Regions from separate parts of the Agrobacterium radiobacter genome, predicted to be linked through region 1. Evidence: riboswitches for the same ligand, from Rfam matches in the RefSeq annotation. Region 1 holds a riboswitch; each other region holds the start of a gene.
What was found. A riboswitch is a leader RNA that binds a small molecule or an ion and turns the genes downstream of it on or off. The one in region 1 is predicted to bind thiamine pyrophosphate.
Positions count from the first base shown of each region.

Region 2: it holds a riboswitch for thiamine pyrophosphate, as region 1 does, so the genes downstream of both, MRBLRC7O_RS15755 (ABC transporter permease) here and thiC (phosphomethylpyrimidine synthase ThiC) in region 1, are expected to answer to the same signal.
Region 3: it holds a riboswitch for thiamine pyrophosphate, as region 1 does, so the genes downstream of both, thiB (thiamine ABC transporter substrate binding subunit) here and thiC (phosphomethylpyrimidine synthase ThiC) in region 1, are expected to answer to the same signal.

Region 1 is NZ_JBEGHX010000001.1:2,224,007-2,230,875, reverse strand. Features, by position in the region: gene MRBLRC7O_RS11135 (beta-mannosidase) at 1-1,936, opposite strand, end outside; gene MRBLRC7O_RS11130 (DUF1839 family protein) at 1,933-2,916, opposite strand; gene MRBLRC7O_RS11125 (amino acid--[acyl-carrier-protein] ligase) at 2,923-3,831, opposite strand; gene MRBLRC7O_RS11120 (acyl-CoA dehydrogenase family protein) at 3,836-5,017, opposite strand; gene MRBLRC7O_RS11115 (acyl carrier protein) at 5,017-5,268, opposite strand; TPP riboswitch at 5,451-5,562, shown strand; gene thiC (phosphomethylpyrimidine synthase ThiC) at 5,658-6,869, shown strand, end outside.
Region 2 is NZ_JBEGHX010000002.1:386,914-393,782, forward strand. Features, by position in the region: gene MRBLRC7O_RS15740 (carbohydrate ABC transporter permease) at 1-252, shown strand, start outside; gene MRBLRC7O_RS15745 (alpha-glucosidase) at 264-2,258, shown strand; gene MRBLRC7O_RS15750 (TadE/TadG family type IV pilus assembly protein) at 2,281-3,570, opposite strand; TPP riboswitch at 3,766-3,868, shown strand; gene MRBLRC7O_RS15755 (ABC transporter permease) at 3,995-4,780, shown strand; gene MRBLRC7O_RS15760 (ABC transporter substrate-binding protein) at 4,777-5,727, shown strand; gene MRBLRC7O_RS15765 (hydroxyethylthiazole kinase) at 5,724-6,464, shown strand; gene thiE (thiamine phosphate synthase) at 6,451-6,869, shown strand, end outside.
Region 3 is NZ_JBEGHX010000001.1:2,381,083-2,387,951, reverse strand. Features, by position in the region: gene MRBLRC7O_RS11845 (thiamine diphosphokinase) at 1-256, shown strand, start outside; gene MRBLRC7O_RS11840 (ABC-F family ATP-binding cassette domain-containing protein) at 261-2,087, shown strand; gene MRBLRC7O_RS11835 (VOC family protein) at 2,185-2,577, shown strand; TPP riboswitch at 2,623-2,733, shown strand; gene thiB (thiamine ABC transporter substrate binding subunit) at 2,771-3,784, shown strand; gene thiP (thiamine/thiamine pyrophosphate ABC transporter permease ThiP) at 3,804-5,429, shown strand; gene MRBLRC7O_RS11820 (thiamine ABC transporter ATP-binding protein) at 5,426-6,142, shown strand; gene MRBLRC7O_RS11815 (M48 family metalloprotease) at 6,396-6,869, shown strand, end outside.

The DNA of each region.
Region 1 (6,869 bases):
CGTTGATGAGATGGATATCCAGCCCGTTCGTGCCCTCATCTGAAAGGCCGACCTGAATGGGACGGAACGCCCTTTTCAGTGCATGCCAAACGGATTTCGGCCTGCCGGTCGCATCGATAATGCCCCAGCCCGCGCCGGGAACGAGATCCTGCAGGGTCCAGACCAGAGCGCCCTGACAGGAGGAACCGCTGCGCCGCCATTCGGCAAAAGTCGCCTCCATGACCTCGGCCGTCGCGGCCCGGGACATGTCGAGATAAAGGCCGCCATCTTCGCGACGCAGCACGTCCGGTTCGACGTCGTAGAGCAGTTTCAGATAGTGATCGCGAACATCCTCGAAATCCCAGGAGGCGCCACGATCACGCGGTGCGCGGGCTTTCCACCGTGGATCGTGCACGGCGACGCCGGGAAGATATCTGTCCAGCGTTTCCTGTTCGGGAATATTGGCGAAGGCGAGGCACTCGGCGGCAAAGCGCAGATTGGCGCGGCGCGCATCTTCCAGCGGGCGGCAATAGGCGCCCACGCCGTAATAATGGCCGACCCCGACGTTGGGAAAGAAGGGCAATGCGCCGCCGGAAGGGGAATTGGCGACATAGGCTGCATCTGGCCGCTTCTCGGCGAGGAGTTCCGGCAGGACTTCCTCGGTAAGCGTTCCCTTCCATATCTGCTCTGGCAGGCCGAGCATAGCTCCCTGCTGGTACATTTCACTGCCGCCGCAGAAAACGGCAAGCGATGGAGAAAGCGCGATCGCTTCCAGGAACTGCGAGATTTCCGTCACGATATGCTGGCGCAGGCTCTCGTCCTTTGCCGGGTAATCGAAATTGGCGAGCATGGCATCCTGCCAGACCATGATGCCAAGCTCGTCGCAAAGCGCGAAGAATTCCGGCGTCTCATAGGCCATGGTGCCGCCGATGCGGATCATGTTCATGCCCGCTTCAGCGGCTTTTCTAAGCCATGGTTCATAGTCCGGCCGCGTTCCCGGCAGGCGCACAATATCGGCCGTCGTCCATACCGCGCCGCGGCAGAATACCTGCTGACCGTTCACCTTGAGGCCGAAACCGTTGCCGTCTTCGCCGTGATCGATCTCGACTTGCCGGAAGCCCGTGCGCCCAAGGTGATGTTGCGTGCCGTCCAGCTCGAGAACGACCTCATGCAGAGCCGGCCTGCCATGGGTATGCGGCCACCATTGTTCGACATCGGATATGCGCAATTCGCCGGAAAGCTTGCCGCCCTCGTCCGGAGAAAGATCGGCGCTGTAACCGGCACAGCCAAGCCTTGCCGATTTTATCGGGCGGTTGCTTTGCAGCACGATGCTGACCGTTCCCGTTCCGTCTCCGTCCAGCGAAGACCGGAGCGTGCAGAGCACTCCGTCCTGCCTTATCAGGCTGATGGGTCGCCAGGGGCCGGCGGCGTGGATTTCCGGGCACCATCCGGGCATGTAACCCAGTGCAGTGGTGCGGATCAGCCGCAAGCCCTGCGTATTCATCATTTGCGGCCGCCAGCGGGCGCGGGGCCCGGTTTTTTCAAGTCTCGGCGCAAGCGCCCGGAAGCAGATCGAAAGTTCGTCTGCGCCCGTTAGTTCGACAGGCACTTCCAGCCTTTCGAACATGCTCTGGCTTGCGGCGATCAGCTCACCGTTGAAGAAGATTTCGGCAATGGTGGAGAGACCATCGAAGCGCAGTGTGGCGCGTTCGCGCGTATCGGAAATCATCGTCAGCCGATACCAGGCATCCCTGTCATTGAGGGGCGCTGGAGCAAGGCGGTCGAACTTTTCGGCCGATTCCAGAGCCTGCGCCACGGTTCCGGGCACGGAGACGTGAAGGCTTTCAAGCGATGCGGGAATATCGGAGGGTGTTTCGCAGGCATCGGCGGGCGTCAGCGTCAGCGTCCAGCCTTCGCTCAGCAATTCCTCGCTTTCACCCGGAAGATAGGTCCTCACGCTGCCTCGCTGGCATCAGACAGTTTGGCCGCAAGCGCTTCCATCACGTCATCCCATGCATCCGCCGCCGGATCGAGTACTGACGCGAGCGCATCGAACTTGCGCCGGGTGACGGCGCGGGCAAGCTGGAACTGTACCGTCTTGGCGACTTCGGATATGCGCAGCGCGTGATCCCTCGCTTCAGCGAATTCATTCCTGTCCAGCCACTCGAGATGGCTTGCCAAAAGCTCGAAGTTGGCGCCGAGCTGACGCAGCGTGTTGAAGGCATATTTGTGGAAAAAACCGAATGGCCTGTCGGCAACCTTTTCCACCTGTGCCGGAAAGACGCTTGCGAAAGCCCTGACCGGGTTGGCGGAGGGTCGGCGCGAAAAATGAAACTTCAAGAGCCGTTCGGCGGTCTTGCGAATATGCGTCGGCGAAGGATTGCCGTCAGCGAATTTCGCAAACTCCGTATAGGGCAGGAAGGGCGGATCGGTTTCCGCCAGATGATGCTGGAACAGGCCGTCAAAATCTTCGCCTGCAAGATGGAAGAAGCCGGCATTGTGGAAATAGTCGAGTTCACGTTTCGCGAGGTCGAGCCGGTTGATGGCGATGGTGGTCTTGCCGTGTTCTTTCTGGTAGCCCACCCCATGGGTATCGGGCATATAGAAGCTGTCCATCTCGATCAGGCAGATGCGGCCGCGTTCCAGCTGCGCCTCGATATGGTTTTCCACCCTGTCGAAGATCGCAAGTTCGGTGGCGCGAACGCCATAAAGTGCTTCGAGATCTTCCAGCGGCACCTTGAAGAAGGTGAACTGGTCGCCTTCGAAATCCTGTGTCAGGGTGAAACCGAACATGGCTTCCGGGGATAAGCCTTTCGAGGCCAGCACCTCGATCCACAAATCGATGTAGCAATTCGTTTCCGGCCACATTCTCTCGGAGGAATGGAGCGGATGCTGCACATAATTTTGGGGGTCGAGACCGGGAAAAATCTGCCGCATGAATGATCAGCCCCAGAGCGTTTCCACGACCTTCGCAGGCCATTTCTTCACGTCGAGGCCATGATGCGCAAACAGCGCGAGCGCGATGCGCTCAAGGCCGAAACCAACGCAGGCGGTATGGGCGACATCGCCATTGTCGAGGTTAAGACCCCATTTCTGGCCGAAGGCATCCTGGTGATAGTTGAAGCTCATGCAGGCCGTCGGGCTGGTCGTCGATGTGACCGGGATCAGCAGTTCGAATTTCAGGTTCTGGTCGCGCTGGTTGTTGGCCAGCATCTTGCCGGCACGGCCGAAGAACGGATCGTTGGCGACATCGATGGTGACGTCGAGCCCGACTGCTTTCATCATCTCGACGCCGCGATCCATCCAGGTCTGGCGGAATTCGGTGACGTCGGACTCGGTACCCATGCAAACATATTCGCGCATGCGGAAAAGCTGCTGGCGGGCCGGATCCTTGGAGGGTTCATGGCGGAAGCAATAGGACTGGATGTCATAGAGACCGCCGCCGGCAGGTAGCGCGCCGCGCTTGGCAATCGTCGGATAAAGCGGGTAGCAGGCCGCCGGCGTCAGCACGATGTCTGTCGCTTTCTGGTCCTTGGTCCAGTCACCGCCCTCATCCATGGTTTTCAGCAGGCTGACATGGTCGAGTTCGCAGCCGCAGAAGGAGTGGACGGTGCCGGCGAGCTGCGGGAAGCTCTTCATGTAACCGCTCTTTTCGAAGTAGGCGCGGTTGATGCCGGGCGGAAAACGGATCGCTTCGGCGCCATCAGCGCCGCCCGTGCGGTCGATCAGCCGCTCGAATGCGGCAATCACGTCCTCGAACTGGCCGCTGCGTCCATAAAGACCGTCCACACCCGTTTCAATCAGCAGGCCTTCTTCGAACAGTCGATCGAGAAACGATGTTTGCATGTCCATGGTCTTATCCCAAGAGGCTGGTGTCCTGCTTGTGAACCAGCAGGAGATTGGCGGAATTGCCGAGAATGCGGTCGTTGGAAATCATCAGACGGGCAGAATGCGCGTCGCGAAGGTGCCGGCCGAGGCTGTAGGGCGTGCCGTTCTTGTAGCCCATGATGCCGCAGACCAGCATGGCGTGGTCAATGATTTCAAGAATGGTTTCCGAAGAGCAGATCTTCACATTGTTCATGGCGACGGCAAAGGCCATCGACATCAGTTTTTCCGGGTCGCTCTTGGTATCCTCGTAAGCCTTGATGCCGGCGATGATGTTGGATTTCACCACCTGCAGCTTGGTGGAAACCTCCGCAAGGCGGATCGCGCCGGGAGGAGCCGTGCCGGGCGACTTGCGCGCTGCGGCTCTGACGAAAGACTGCGCGCGCAGCACGGCATCCGACGCGATGCCATACCAGACGGCGCTCCAGAGAAGATGCGAGCTTGCAAGCATGGATTGCGCTGCGATTTCCGCGAAAGGCTTCGGGAAGATCTGTGCCGCCGGCGCTTCGCCGCGAAACAGGAAACCATCCGAACAGGTACCGCGCATGCCGAGCGTATCCCAGACATGGGTTTTTTCGAGCGTGTACTGGTTTTTCAGGAATACGGTCATCACCTGATCGGCGGGCGCGGCATCCTTATGGGTGCGCGAGGTGATGAGGATCGCATCGGCATTGCTGCCATAGGAAATGACGGTGGCGTCCTTTTCCAGCCGGCAGAAATCGCCTTCGACCTCGATTGCGCAGATGGAGTTGCGCAGATTGCCGCCGATGCCGCCTTCGGTGGTGGCTGAGCCGAGCAGCAGCTGTTCCGCCGCGACGCGGCTCATGAAGCCCGCATGCCATGCGCTCGCCTCGCCATGTTCCACAAGGCTGGACAGCTTGATGTGGTGCATGGCGAAAATCATCGCGGTTGCGGAACAGGCCTGGCCGAGCCGGGCGCAGATATCGGCGATTTCCTGCAGGGAAGTACCTTCGCCACCGAGCGAAGCGGGGACCTGAATGCCGAGCAGGCGTTCCTGCCTGAGTGTATCAACGGCTTCCTGCGGAAAGCGGCCGGTAACATCCACCTCATCTGCGTGTTTGGCGGCAATTGCTGCGACACGGCCCGCGCGCGCGGACAGCGTTTCATCCTGCGGCGCTACGGTGACGTTCATCAGGCTGCCTCTTTACCATCCAGAATGAGCTTAACGGTGTCTTCAATGGCCTTGATGCTGGCAAACGACTTGCGGTTCAGCAGATTGTCCGGGAATTCGATATCGAATGCTTCTTCGATGCCGAGCATCAATTGCACCGATGCGAAGGAAGAAAGCCCCGCCGCGTAAAGATCGGCTTCATCTGCAATCGTATCGACGGGGGTTGGAAGCTGGCCGAATTTGGCCAGTATTTCACGTATAGTCGCATTCATTCCGACGTATCTCCCATAAATTTCACATCAGGATGGTTTGTGCTTATCGTTACGTTGCAAACGATAATATTCGCCTAAACCGTTAGGTTAATTACAACTAACGGCAGCATGCGCCATTCCCGCACCTTTGCCAAGCATGGATCGTCGGCCTTGACAAATGCCTGATGGTGTTTTTTGCTGGGGTCATTCACCAGGGGTGTCCCGTCAAGGGGCTGAGATTCTGCTTTCATGCGCAGTGACCCGTTGAACCTGATCCAGTTCATACTGGCGTAGGGACGGTGCAAAGACCTGATGTCGGACGGGCGCATGACGCCGTGTTTCGGCACTTCGGTATTTTCCATCATTCCGGCTCGAACTGGGTCTCCACTGTTAAGCTTTGGAGCCTCAAGATGAATATCGCTGCCAAGAATATCCCGCTTTCCGTCACCACCGGGCCGCATGCCGCCTCCACGAAAATCCACAAATCAGGCATTTTACATCCGCATATCCGCGTACCGATGCGCGAGATCGCCGTCCATCCGACGGCGGGCGAACCGCCGGTGACGGTCTATGATTCCTCCGGTCCCTATACCGACCCTACCCATCCCGTTCTGATTGAAAAGGGTCTGCCGCGTCTGCGTCACGAGTGGGTTGTAGCGCGGGGCGATGTCGAGGCTTATGATGGCCGGCACCTCAAGCCGGAGGATAACGGCTTTGCCACCGGCGAACGGCTGACGCCCGAATTTTCCGTGCGCCACCAGCCGCTCAGAGCCACGGCAGGTAAAGCCGTGACCCAGCTTGCCTATGCGCGGGCAGGTATCATCACGCCGGAAATGGAATTCATCGCCATTCGCGAAAATCTCGGGCGCGAGGCAGCGAAGGAGAAGCTCGCGCGTGACGGCGAGAGTTTCGGCGCGCATATCCCTGATTACGTCACGGCGGAATTCGTCCGTCAGGAAGTGGCGTCGGGCCGCGCCATCATTCCCGCCAACATCAACCATCCGGAACTTGAACCGATGATCATCGGCCGCAATTTTCTGGTGAAGATCAACGCCAATATCGGCAATTCCGCCGTCACCTCCTCCATGGCGGAAGAGGTGGAGAAGATGGTCTGGGCGATCCGCTGGGGCGCCGATACCGTCATGGACCTTTCGACAGGGCGCAACATCCACAATATCCGCGAATGGATCATCCGCAATTCGCCGGTACCGATCGGCACGGTGCCGCTTTATCAGGCGCTGGAGAAGGTCAACGGCATTGCCGAGGATCTCAACTGGGAGGTGTTCCGCGATACGCTGATCGAACAGGCGGAACAGGGCGTGGACTATTTCACCATCCATGCCGGCGTCCGGCTGCACTACATCCCGCTCACCGTCAGTCGCGTCACCGGCATCGTGTCGCGCGGCGGGTCGATCATGGCGAAGTGGTGTCTGCATCACCACAAGGAAAGTTTCCTCTACGAGCATTTCGACGAGATTTGCGACATCTGCCGCGCCTATGACGTTTCCTTCTCGCTGGGCGATGGTCTTAGACCCGGCTCGATTGCCGACGCCAATGACGCGGCGCAGTTCGCGGAACTGGAAACGCTTGGCGAGCTGACGCAGATCGCCTGGGCTAAGGAT
Region 2 (6,869 bases), on a different contig from region 1:
GGCGTTTTCACCGCCGGTATCCTCGCCTTCGTCAATGCCTGGGATGAGTTCCTGCTGGCGCTGTCCTTCAATTCCAATCCGGCGCTCCGCACGCTTCCCGTCGGCATCCAGCTGTATCAGGGCGAGTTCGCCTTCCCTTGGCCGGTCATTTCGGCGGCGCTGGTGGTCGGCATCGTGCCGGTCGCGATCCTGATCGTCATTTTCCAAGAACGGGTTGTCTCGGGCCTCACCGCCGGTGGCCTTAAGGGCTAAAAGGTTAAGTCATGCATTTCGAAACGACCAAAGACGGCTTCACACTCGCGATCGGCAACCGCACCATCCTTTCCCATTCGTCTGATAGTCCGGCCTTCTTCGCCGGTTTCGGCAAGGAGCGGATGGATATGTATCGCGGCAATTTCGATATCGAAGACTATGTCATCGAGCGAACCGCCCTACGCCATGCGGAGGTCAACGGCGACAGCGTCACGCTCTCATCCTCACCGGGACAGGCACCGCGCCTTCGCCTGACGCTCGACGGTAACGCCGTCCTGCTGACGGCGCTGGATGAAACCGTCAACCGCCTCTGGCTGCGCATCGTTGCGGAAACGGACGAGCATGTCTGGGGTGGCGGCGAGCAGATGTCCTATTTCGACATGCGCCGCCGTCGTTTCCCGCTCTGGACCTCCGAGCCGGGGGTCGGCCGCGACAAGACAACCGAAATCACCTTCAAGTCTGACGTCAGCGGCAAGGCGGGCGGTGATTATTACAACACCAACTATCCGCAGCCGACCTGGCTCTCGTCGCGCAAATATGCGCTGCATGTGGAAACGAGCGCCTATTCGGTCTTCGATTTCCGCAATGACGATTTCCACGAAATCGAAATCTGGGCCATCCCTGAAAGGATCGAGTTTTTCGCCGGCGACAGTTTCACCGATATCGTTTCCGCGCTTTCACTGCGGTTCGGACGTCAGCCGGAATTGCCGGAATGGGTCTATAATGGTGCGATCATCGGGTTAAAGGACGGCGCCAACTCCTTTGCCCGGCTGGAGAAAATCCGCGCAGCCGGAACGAAGGTGTCCGGCCTCTGGTGCGAGGACTGGGTGGGTCTTCGCCAGACATCCTTTGGCGCCCGCCTGTTCTGGGACTGGCAGGCGAATGATACGCGCTATCCGCATCTGCGCCAGAAGATCGCCGAGCTTGCCGATCAGGGCATCCGCTTCCTGGGTTACGTGAACCCCTATCTCTGCGTCGACGGCCCGCTTTTCCCGGTCGCCGAAAAGGCTGGTTATTTCGCCACCAACGCCGAGGGAAAAACGGCGCTGGTGGATTTCGGCGAGTTCGATTGCGGTGTGGTCGATTTCACCAATCCGGCCGCCGCCGAATGGTTCGCCGAGGAGATCATCGGCAAGAATATGCTGGATTTCGGCCTTTCCGGCTGGATGGCCGATTTCGGCGAATACCTGCCGATCGATATCACGCTTTCCAATAGTGTCGATGCCAAGCTGATGCACAATGCCTGGCCAACACTCTGGGCCGAGGTCAATGCGAAAGCCGTCGAGAACCGGGGAAAGACCGGCGAAGCGCTGTTCTTCATGCGGGCCGGCTTCACGGGCGTGCAAGCCCATTGCCCGCTGATCTGGGGCGGCGACCAGTCTGTCGACTTCTCCCGTCACGACGGCCTGGTCACCGTCATCTGCGGCGCGCTTTCCTCCGGCCTCATGGGCAATGCCTATCACCACTCCGACATCGGCGGTTATACCAGCCTGTTCGGCAATGTCAGGACCGCTGAACTCATCATGCGCTGGACGGAAATGGCCGCCTTCACGCCGGTCATGCGCACCCATGAGGGCAACAGGCCGCGCGACAATCTGCAGATCGATCAGGATGAAACGGTTCTTGCCCATTTCGCCCGTATGACATCCATCTATGTCGCGCTCGCCCCCTATCTGAAGTCGCTCTCCGCCGAGGCTGCAGAGTCGGGCCTGCCGGTGCAACGCCCCCTCTTCCTGCATTATGAGGATGACCGGCAGACCTACGCCATTCAGGACTGCTACCTCTACGGGGCGGACATGCTTGTCGCACCGGTCTGGAAAGCCGGAGAAACGCAACGTTCGCTCTATCTTCCGGGCGACGGCGAATGGGTGCATCTTTGGAGCGACATGCATTATCGCGGCGGGCGAGACATTACCGTCGAAGCGCCGCTCGGCGAGCCGGCGATATTCTACCGTGCCGATAGCAGCCAGCGGCAGCTGTTTGAAAAACTTCGCACCATCGGCTGAACGATAGCGGGTTCGTTCTCCATCACCCCGTCAGGCGGGGTGATGTGATGGCCTTTTTAAAGAGGGCGGTCATCGCGTCGCTGATGCCCTGCGACGGGCTGACTTCGAAGAACAGTCCCGGAGAAGCACATTGCTGCATGCGTGCGCCGATTTCCGGCTGAAAGGGCGCGATCCAGCTATTGTACCAGTCATTGGTCGGCAGCGGCAGATAGGTGGTGTAGAGCACGGCGATCCGGAAGCCCTTTTCCTTCAGCTTCGTGCAATATTTGATATCGATCGGCTCCTGACAGCGGCCGCTGGTCGTCTTTTTGGTGCAGCTGGATGGCTTGTAGCTATCGCCGACACCGTCTGAAACGAAGAAGATAATCTTCTCGGGGCTGGCCGAACTCGCCCCGGTGCCAGAATTGCCGATCTTGTCGCCGATCTGAGTGAGTGCCCGGTCGAAATCCGTCTGCTGGTCGTTGTTAAATCCCTGCTTTGGGATCGACATCAGGTCGACTTCACCGGCTTTCTTCTTCGCGGTCGCCAGATCCGACGTCAAGGGAACGACCTCGAGCAGCTTCGTATCTTCGGCTTTCTCTCCGAAAGTGTAGACCGCCATGCGATATTGATTGCTGCTTTTGCGGTTGGACTTCGCCGTGTCCATAAGGCTCGCCGTGGCCTTTGCGACCACATTGATGCGCGTCGTCACTCCGAGGCTTTTGGCCTTGTAATAATAGCTGTTCTTGTCCACCACCCCGTTTGTCACGATGTGACAGGCGAAAGCGCATTTGTCGCTCGTATTCGCAACCATGGTGGCGACATCGGCCGGCGTGGCGCCAACGCCCATCGAAGGAGTGTTGTCCAGAAGCACATAGAAGTCGCTGAATGTTTCCGTCTCGTATTTGGCGGTCGCCTTGCCCGAAACAGTGATGAGATCCTCTCCGAGGACCCGTGAAAGCGTCGTGCCGATGGATGCCTTGAAGCTGACCGACGATTCGATGGCGTTACCGCGCTTGATCACCGACACGTCGAGAGACAGGAGCTTGTAGTCGGGATTGGCCCTCTCATTGCTTTCGAAGAATGCGGAAGCCTCATCGCCGCCAAGCGTAATGACGCCGTCACTCGACATTTCCTTTGCCTTGTGAACGCTCGCCGACGTATCGGCAACCACCGCGAGGGCCGCGGCATCCGCCGCCATCTGCAGGTCTGATTTGACGGCCATGCCGTGCGTCACATCAAGGGCCACGCCGGCGGCGCCAATCAGCGGCACCATCAACAAGGCGCTGAGAATGCCGAAATTTCCCGATTTATCCTGCCAGAAGCTCTTCAAATTCGCCCCCAATCATCTTTCCCGGGGTCAAGTTAGTCGTACAATATTGAAAGGCAGTTTCAAGAGATAACTAATTTTCGATAAATCTAATTTCCTCAATAACTAATACGCAGATGGATACGGGTACCCGCGATCGCGCCTGACGACGGATCGGCGGCGGGACGTTGACATTTATGAAACTTGACTTACAAAACAAACTCTTCCGAGGGGAGCACCAGACGGTGCTGAGATGGCGTTGAGCCGGACCCTTGAACCTGATCCGGGTCATGCCGGCGTAGGAACGGAACTGTCGCGCCCAAGGGGCGCTACCCTTTCTCTTCTCCGCTTTGCCCTGATCTCCGTGATTGTCACATCTGGAGACGAATGATGATGCTGAAACGTTCCGCCCTTCGCACATGGTGCGTCTGCGTCTGAGGTCCGGCCCATGCGTGCCATCCATGCGCTGAACGGTGTCGGTCTTCTGCTGGTTTTCTGGCAGGCGGGAACGTGGCTGTTTTCGCCACCCCGCTATATCCTGCCATCGCCCGCCGATGTTGCCGGCGCTTTTCTGCGCCAGCCCGGCTTCCTGTTCGGACAGGCTCTGGTGACGCTCAGCGAAATGGCGCTCGGGCTTGCGGCGGGAATCACCGCCGGCATTCTCGTCGCCTTCACCATTGCCGCCATTCCGCGCCTCGGCCGCCTCGTCTGGCCCATGGTTCTGGTGTTGCAGGCCTTTCCGGTGTTCGTGCTCGCCCCCATTCTCGTCCTCTGGTTCGGTTTCGGCATGGCCTCGAAAGTAGTCATGACGGCGATCATCATCTTCTTTCCGGTCGCGTCCTCCTTCACTGACGGCCTCAACCGCACGGAGCGCGCCATCCTCGACGCCGCTTCGCTGACAAAGGCGAGCCACTGGCAGGTCCTCACCCGGTTGCGTGTGCCGCTGGCGCTCCCGTCGCTGATCTCGGGCTTGAGAGTGGCGGCGCCGCTAGCCCCGCTGGGCGCCGTCATCGGCGAATGGGTGGGCGCATCCGCAGGGCTCGGATTTGTGATGATCCAGTCCAATGCCCGGATGCAGACCGACACCATGTTCGCCGCCATGGCCGTTCTCGCGGTCATGGCGGTGCTGCTGCGGCTTATCGTCGATCTCTCGACAGCACATCTCGCCCCCTGGGCCAAAGAAACAGAACACACCACTCCTTTCAGATATTTGCGGAGACTTTCGGCACCATGAAACGAACTCTTCTTTCCTTCGTCGTCGCGGCTGCAAGCGTGCTTGCGCCCATGCAATCCCAGGCGGCCGACAAGCTCACCGTTTTGCTCGAATGGTTCGTGAATCCGGATCACGCGCCGATGGTGATTGCAAAAGAACGCGGCCTGTTTGCCGATGCCGGGCTGGAGGTGGAACTGGTTCCGCCCGCAGACCCCTCCGCCGTGCCGCGTCTCGTCTCGGCAAAACAGGCCGATATCGGCGTGCATTACCAGCCGAACCTCTATCTCGACCACGACGCCGGCCTGCCACTCGTGCGTTTCGGCACGCTGGTCGAAACGCCCCTCAATACCGTCACCGTTCTCGCCGATGGGCCGATCAAGAGCATGAAGGATCTGAAGGGCAAAAAGGTCGGCTTTTCCGTATCCGGCTTCGAAGATGCCATGCTGAAGCGCATGCTGGAAAAGGACGGGCTGACGAAGGATGATGTCGAACTCATCAACGTCAATTTTTCGCTCTCGCCGTCGCTGATCGCCGGCAAGGTGGATGCCACGCTTGGCGGTTTCCGCAATTTCGAGCTGACGCAGATGAAGCTCGAGGGACATGAGGGCCGCTCCTTCTTTCCCGAGGAACATGGCGTTCCGGCCTATGACGAGCTGATCTTCGTCACCCATCGCGATCTCGTAAAAGACAGCCGCCTGCCGCGTTTCCTCTCCGCCGTGGAACAGGCCGCGATCTTCATCACCAACCACCCACAGGAAGCCTGGCAGCTTTTCATCAAGGCCTATCCAAACCTTGACGACGCGCTGAATAAGCAGGCCTTCTTCGACACGCTGCCGCGTTTCGCCAAGCGCCCGGCCGCACTCGACCGCACCCGCTATGCCCGTTTTGGCGCCTTCATGCAGGAGATGCAGCTGATCAAGCAGGCGCCGGCGGCGGACGACATCGCCGTGGAGCTGCAGCAGCCATGACGACGACTTATCCAACAGCGGCAAAGGCCGCCGAAATTCTGGAGCGCGTGCGGCAGACGCGCCCGCGCGTGCATTGCCTGATGAACACCGTGGTGCAGAAATTCACCGCAGATGGCATCACCGTCGTCGGCGGAATTCCTTCCATGACCACCTCGCTCGAGGAAATCGAGAGCTTCGTGGCCAAGGCGGATGCACTGACCGTTAATCTCGGCACACTGGATGCCGAACGGCGCGGGGTCATCCGGCTGGCGATAGAGATCGCCAATGCCTCCGGCAAGCCGTGGATCGTCGACCCCGTGCATTGCGATTATTCACCGTCGCGACTGGAGTTCGCGCGCGAACTCATCGCACTTTCCCCGACGATCGTGCGCGGCAATCACGCCGAAATGAGCCTGATCGGCGATGTGCCTGATGTGGTGAGAATCGAGACCGGGCCTGTGGATCACCTCAGCGACACGACCCGCAGCGTCAGGATCGTCAACGGCCATCCGTGGATGGCGAAGGTGACTGGCACGGGTTGCCTCTCGGGCGGCGTCATCGCCACCTTCATGGCGGTGGAAAAAGATGCGCTGACGGCGGCGGCCTCCGCCCTTGCCGTGACAGGCGTTTCCGCCGAACTCGCCGCCAGACGCGCCGGAGGCCCCGGCACATTTGAACCGGCGTTTCTGGATGCGCTTTCCGAAATTTCCGGTGAGGACATCATCAATCACGCGAGGATCGAGCATGAACAAGGTTGATTACCGCCTCAACGCGCTGGTCGACGCAAGCCTTAGCGATGTCGCACCGCTGCCGGAGCTTGCTCTCGCCGCCGCACTCAACGGCGCGACCATTCTGCAATATCGCGACAAGCACGGCTCTACGCGGGAAATGATCGAAAACGCCCGCGCCATTCATGAGGCCATCGCCGGCACCGGCGTGCCGCTTGTCATCAACGACCGTGTGGATGTGGCGCTCGCTTCTGGCGCGGACGGGGTGCATCTCGGCGCCGACGACATGGATGCAAAGACCGCAAGGCGCATTCTCGGTGAAAAGGCGATCATCGGCCTTACCGTCAAGAACCGTGCCGATGCCGAACGGGCAGCTTCCATGCCCGTCGACTATGCCTGCATTGGCGGCGTGTTCGAAACCGTTTCCAAGGTCAA
Region 3 (6,869 bases), 160 kb from region 1:
AGAAGAGGCCCGGCCGCTGCTTCCCGGTTTGCTGGATGTCGATCTGCCGCCCGCTTCGCTGTTTTCTGTTGCCGGATTTACCGCCCTTGCGGGGCTTGATATCGGCAATGTGCGTTATCCGCTGAAGGATTTCGCGCTTGCTTTCGGCTCCTCCCGCACTATTTCCAATGTCGCGAATGGCGGCCCCGTGCATTTCTCGCTGAAAAGCGGAAAAGCCATCGTGCTCGCCCGCCCTTATGATCTGACCGGAGCCTGACACCTTGGCACCCCCAATTTTGAAACTCGATGACATCAAGCTGACCTTCGGCGTGACCCCGCTGCTCGATGGCGCCAATCTCCAGGTAGAGCCGGGCGATCGCATCTGCCTTGTCGGGCGCAACGGTTCGGGCAAGTCGACGCTGATGAAGATCGCTGCGGGTCTCGTTGAAGCGCAGTCGGGTGAGGTTTTCCGGCATCCGTCCGCGACCATCCGTTATCTGGAACAGGCGCCGGATTTCAACGGTTACGACACCGTGCAGGCCTATGCCGAGGCTGGGCTCGGACCCGGCGACGATCCCTATCGCGTCACCTATCTTCTTGAGCATCTCGGCCTCACGGGGCAGGAACATCCGGCAAGCCTTTCCGGCGGTGAGGCGCGACGTGCGGCCCTTGCCCGCGTGATGGCGCCGGAACCTGATATCCTGATGCTCGACGAACCCACCAACCATCTGGATCTGCCGACCATCGAATGGCTTGAGAGCGATTTGCAGCAGAGGCGCAGCGCGCTGGTGCTGATTTCGCACGACCGCCGTTTTCTCGAAAAAGTCTCGACTTCGACCGTCTGGCTCGATCGTGGCCAGTCCCGCCGTCTTAATCGCGGCTTTGCCCATTTCGAGGAATGGCGCGACAAGGTGCTGGAAGAGGAAGAGCTGGAGCAGCACAAGCTCGGCAAGGCCATCGAACGCGAAGAACACTGGATGCGTTATGGCGTGACCGCGAGACGCAAGCGCAACATGCGCCGCGTCGGTGAGCTTCAGGCCATGCGCGCGGAATATCGCGGCCATAAGGGGCCGCAGGGCACGGTGCAGGCGACCGTCACCGAAGGGCGCGAATCCGGCAAGCTGGTCATCGAGGCCGAGGCCATCACCAAGGCCTACGGCGAGCGCGTGATCGTCGCGCCGTTTTCGCTGCGTGTCCATCGCGGGGATTGCATCGGCTTCGTCGGCCCCAATGGCGCCGGTAAAACCACGCTTCTGAAGATGCTCACCGGCCAGCTTGAGCCCGATAGCGGCATGGTGAAGCTCGGCACCAATCTGGAGATCGCGACGCTCGACCAGAAACGTGAGGATCTCAATCCCAACGATACGCTCGCGCATTATCTGACCGATGGTCGCGGCGAAAACCTGCTGGTCAACGGCGAATTGAAGCATGTGACGGGCTATATGAAGGATTTCCTGTTCCAGCCGGAACAGGCCCGTACGCCGATCCGCAACCTTTCCGGCGGCGAGCGCGCGCGCCTTATTCTGGCACGCATCCTGGCGCGGCCGACCAATCTTCTGATCCTCGATGAGCCGACCAACGATCTCGATATCGAAACGCTCGATCTTTTGCAGGAAATCGTCGCTGGATTTTCCGGCACGGTCATTCTCGTCAGCCACGACCGCGATTTCCTTGACCGCACCGTCACCTCCACCATCGCCCCGGTCAATCCGGACCAGCCGGATGGACGATGGATCGAATATGCCGGTGGCTATTCGGACATGATGGCGCAGCGCAAGGGTGCTGCGGAAGAAAAACGCAAGGCTGAGAAGCAGGAAAAAGCGAAGGCCGCACCTTCGGCCTCCGCGTCGCAGGATCCTTCAAAGGCCAAGGGCAAGCTTTCCTTCAAGCAGAAATTCGCGCTCGAAAATCTTCCGAAGGAGATGGAAAAGGCGCAAGGCGAAATCGCCAAGCGCGAGGAGCGCATGGCTGATCCTAATCTCTTCACCAAGGATCCGGCCACTTTCAACACGCTGGCGAAGGAAATGACGAAGCTGCGTGAAAAGCTCGAGACCATGGAAGAAGAATGGCTGGAGCTGGAGATGCTGCGCGAGGAACTGGAAGGCTGAAGGCCGCAGGCCCCTCGTTTGATCGCCCCCTCCTTCGGTCTTTGACAGAAAAGCGGAATTGCCGTTCTATGCCGGTTCGTTTGGAGGAGTTGTGAAAATGCGCATGATTTTCGTCAATCTGCCGGTCAAGAATATCGAGAAATCAAGAAGCTTCTTCACGGCTCTCGGTTTCAGCTTCAATCCGGAATATTCTGACGACCGCACGCTCTGCATGATCGTGGAAGAAAACATCTTCGTGATGCTTCTTCAGGAAGGGCGTTTCCGCGATTTCATCAACGGCGACATCGCCGATGCGACGCGCACCACCGAGGTTCTGACGTGTCTCACGGCGGGAAGCCGCGACGAAATCGACCGGATGATCGCAACGGCGCTTGCCTCCGGTGGCAGTGATTGGAAACCCGTGCAGGATCACGGCTTCATGTATGCCGGCAGCTTTCAGGATCCCGACGGGCACGTCTGGGAGCTGGTGCATATGACGGAGCAGGGCTGACGGCGGCCATCTTGCCAAGCAGTGACGACGGGACTACACCATCATCTTGATCTAACGGGGTGTCTTTTGCGCTTGCGTGCAAAAGGCTGAGAGGCTTGCCAACCCGAAGAACCTGATCCGGTTCATACCGGCGGAGGGATTAGACGGCTTCAAGGCAGGCGGCTATTTCCCTTTTTGTTTTGAGGAGATACCCGTGCGCCGTCGTCTTTTCCTGAATTCCCTTGTTGCCGCTTCGCTGTTCCTGCCCGGTCTTGCCGCCGCGCATGACAAGCAAGAATTGACAGTCTATACCTATGAGAGCTTCGTTTCCGAATGGGGTCCCGGTCCCAAGGTAAAAGAAGCTTTCGAGAAGGTCTGCGGTTGCACGGTCAATTTCGTCGGTGTTGCGGATGGTGTGGCGCTTCTTAACCGTCTGAAGCTTGAAGGCGCAGGGTCCAGGGCGGATGTGGTCGTTGGTCTCGACACCAATCTTGTTGCCGAGGCGAAACAGACCGGTCTTTTTGATGTCAGCGGCGTCGATGCGTCGGCCGCCAAGGTGCCGGGCGGTTACAGGGACGATGTTTTCGTGCCTTACGACTACGGGCATTTTGCCGTCATCTATGACACGCAGACGGTGAAGAACCCACCGGCGAGCCTGAAAGAGCTGGTGGAAGGCGACCCCTCGCAGAAGATCGCCATTCAGGACCCGCGCACCTCCACGCCGGGGCTCGGCCTGCTGTTGTGGGTAAAATCGGTCTACGGTGACAAGGCCCCGGAAGCATGGGCAAAGCTCAGGAAGCGCATTCTCACCGTCACGCCGGGCTGGTCGGAATCCTACGGCCTTTTCACCAAGGGGGAGGTGCCGATGGTGCTCTCCTACACCACCTCGCCCGCCTATCATATGGTCGCCGAAAAAACGGATCGTTATCAGGCCGCGGCTTTTTCCGAAGGGCATTATATCCAGATCGAAGTGTCCGGCCTTCTCAAAAACGCGCCGCACAAGGAGCTGGCAAAGCAGTTCCTCGCTTTCACGCTGACATCAGGTTTTCAGGATGCCATTCCGGAAAACAATTGGATGATGCCGGTTGCGGCAACGTCCAATCCCTTGCCGGAGGCTTTTTCCAAACTCGTGGTGCCGCAGAAGACTTTCCTGATGGATCCGGAAGAGGTGGCGAAGAACCGCAAGGCGTGGATCGATGAATGGCTCGCGGCCATGAGCATGAATTGAGGAAGAGGCACGCCCGCACATGATGCTGCGTCGCGATTATCGGCGATCGATCATTTTCGGAACGGCGGCTTTTGCCGCCGTTTTCCTATTCATGGCGCTCGCCGTTGCGGCCCTCCTGTCTTTTGATGCGGGCGCGTCTGCTGCCGGTATCATGGATGCCTATACGCTGCGCATCCTGCGTTTCACGCTTTATCAGGCAACGCTTTCCCCCCTTCTTTCCATTGTTCTTGGCCTGCCGGTGGCGCTGGCGCTTTCCCGGCGACGCGAGTTTCCGGGAAGGATCTGGATCATCAGGCTGATGGCGGTGCCGATGGGTCTGCCTGTCATCGTTGGCGCCTTCGGCATCATCACCATCTGGGGCAGGCAGGGTGTTTTGAATACGGCCCTCGTTTTTGCCGGTGCGGATGAACCTTTCAGCATTTACGGCCTTTCCGGCATCCTTATCGCCCATGTGTTTTTCAATCTGCCGCTTTCGGTCCGGCTGATGCTGGCCGGGCTTGAACGTATTCCAGGCGAATATTGGCGCATGGCGGCAAGCCTCGGCATGGGGCCGGTCTCGGTTTTCCGTTTTATCGAATGGCCGGCGGTCGCGCGTCTCGTTCCCGGCATTGCCGGGCTTATCTTCATGTTGTGCGCCACCAGCTTCACGCTCGTGCTTCTTTTAGGCGGCGGGCCGGCAGCCACGACACTGGAGGTGGCGATCTATCAGGCGCTGCGGTTCGATTTCGATCCGCAGCGGGCGATTGCGCTTTCGGTTTTGCAGATTGCCCTCACCGCAATTCTGCTCGGCCTTCTCGCCTTTTTGCCGTCGCCCGAAGCGGAAATCCCTTCGCTTGGTCGTTCCCTTCGCCGTTTCGACGGCAAGGGCGTCGGCGCCCGTTTGTGGGATGGGGCGGCCATTGTCTTCGCTATTCTGCTGATCGGCCTGCCGCTTGTCGCCATAGCTGTCTCGGGTTTGAGTGCCGATCTGCCGCGTCTTCTGTCTGCGCCGATTTTTCTGCGCGCGGCGGCGACCAGCCTTGCAATCGCCGCGCTTTCCGCAGCCCTTGTCGTGCTCTGCTGCATGGCGATCATCGGCGCGCGCCAGGCGGTAGGCTCCAGACGGCAGGTGGGGCAGCCTCTGCGCTTGCTCTCCGCCATGCTTGGGGCGGGGTCTTCGTTGGTGCTCTTGGTGCCGCCTGTCGTGTTGGGAAGCGGGTGGTTCCTGTTATTGCGGGTTTTCGGTGATGTCAGCTTCTATGCTCCCGTTCTCGTGGCGCTTATCAATATGTTGATGGCTTTGCCGCTTGCCATGCGGGTGCTGGAGCCGGCCTTCACCAGTCATTTTTCACGCACCGGCCGGCTTTCCGCCAGTCTCGGGCTTCAGGGCCTCACGCGGCTGCGGTTTGCCGATCTGCCGGTTCTGTGGCGGTCGCTGGCTATGGCGTTTTCATTCGCCATGGCCCTGTCGCTCGGCGATTTAGGCGCGGTTGCCCTGTTCGGCTCGGAAAATTTCGTCACCCTGCCGTGGCTGGTCTATAGCAATATGGGCAGCTACCGCACCAATGATGCCGCCGGTTATGCCTTCCTTCTCGGCATCGTCTGCCTGCTGCTTGCCGCAGGCGGCGTTTCACGGCAGTCCCAATCAGCAAGGGCGAGCATATGACAGGCGATGATTTTGCCGTTGAACTGGACAAGGTCAGGCTACGGCTTGGAACACAGGATTTCGAACTTGATTGTTCGTTCCCTAAGGGGCAGATAACCGCCGTTGTCGGGGCATCCGGCTCGGGAAAATCCACGCTTCTCAATCTCGTCGCCGGTTTCGAGGAACCGGATTCCGGGCGCGTGATGATCGGCGGGCAGGACATGACCGCGCTTGATCCTTCGGAAAGACCGGTCTCATCAATCTTTCAGGATAATAATCTTTTCGCCCATCTCGATATCTTCACCAATGTCGCTCTCGGTGTCAGCCCCGGGCTGAAATTGCGGGTGGAAGACCGGCAAGAGATTGAGATGGCCCTCGTCCGTGTCGGTCTTGCGGGTTTCGACAAACGCTTGCCGGGCACGCTTTCCGGTGGAGAAAGACAGAGGGCGGCGCTGGCGCGCGCGCTGGTCAGGAAAAAACCTGTCATGTTGCTCGACGAACCTTTCGCGGCACTCGATCCGGGATTGCGGGCGGGCATGACCTCCCTGCTTCTCGACTTGCACGCCGAAACAAAAAACACGGTGATTATTGTCACCCACCATCCCGAAGACATAAAGAAGCTGGCGCAGCGGGTGGTGTTTCTTGAACGCGGCCGTGTTGTCTATACCGGTTCGACCGCAGATTTCTTCGCCACACAAAATGTGAAGGCGGTCGACAGTTTTCTGAACGGGTGATCGCCTTATTTTCGACGCGTGCCGCTGGCAATCGCTTTAGATGACTTCAATGGCGCTAATTTGCACTTGCCAGTTTCAAGTTGTTGCCCGAGAAAAGATGGGAATTATTGCGTTCTTCAGGAATATTCCGGACTTGATGGATCGTTTTTACCGTTTTGGCATTCATCGCCCGTTGGGGCGAATCTGTTATTCTGGTCTGCAATTAACGGATGATCAGGAACGTTAGGGGCAGGCATAGAGAATGAGAAATAGCATGACTGCACAGTGGAGGCTCTTCTCCCGTTCAGGCCTTCGCCGTTCGGGCAGGATGGTTGCCGCCTGTTCCGTGCTGACAGCGTCTGCGGTGTTCCTGTCGTCGTGCCAGTCTCTCTTCAGCCCGGCCTACCAGTCCACCTTGCGTCCCTCGGATAATCCGCAGACCGTGGAAGAAGTGCAGAAGAATGATCCTCGCGCCCAGATGGGTGCGCGCGAGCATCCGCGCATCGTGGCGAGTTATGGCGGCGAATATCGTGACGCCAAGACGGAAAGGCTCGTCGCCCGCATCGCCGGCGCGCTGACGGCGGTTTCGGAAAATCCGCAACAGTCCTACCGCATCACCATCCTGAACTCGCCGGCCATCAATGCCTTTGCGCTGCCGGGCGGATATCTTTACGTGACGCGTGGGCTTCTGGCGCTTGCCAACGATGCTTCGGAAGTGGCTGCCGTGCTTTCGCATGAGATGGGCCAT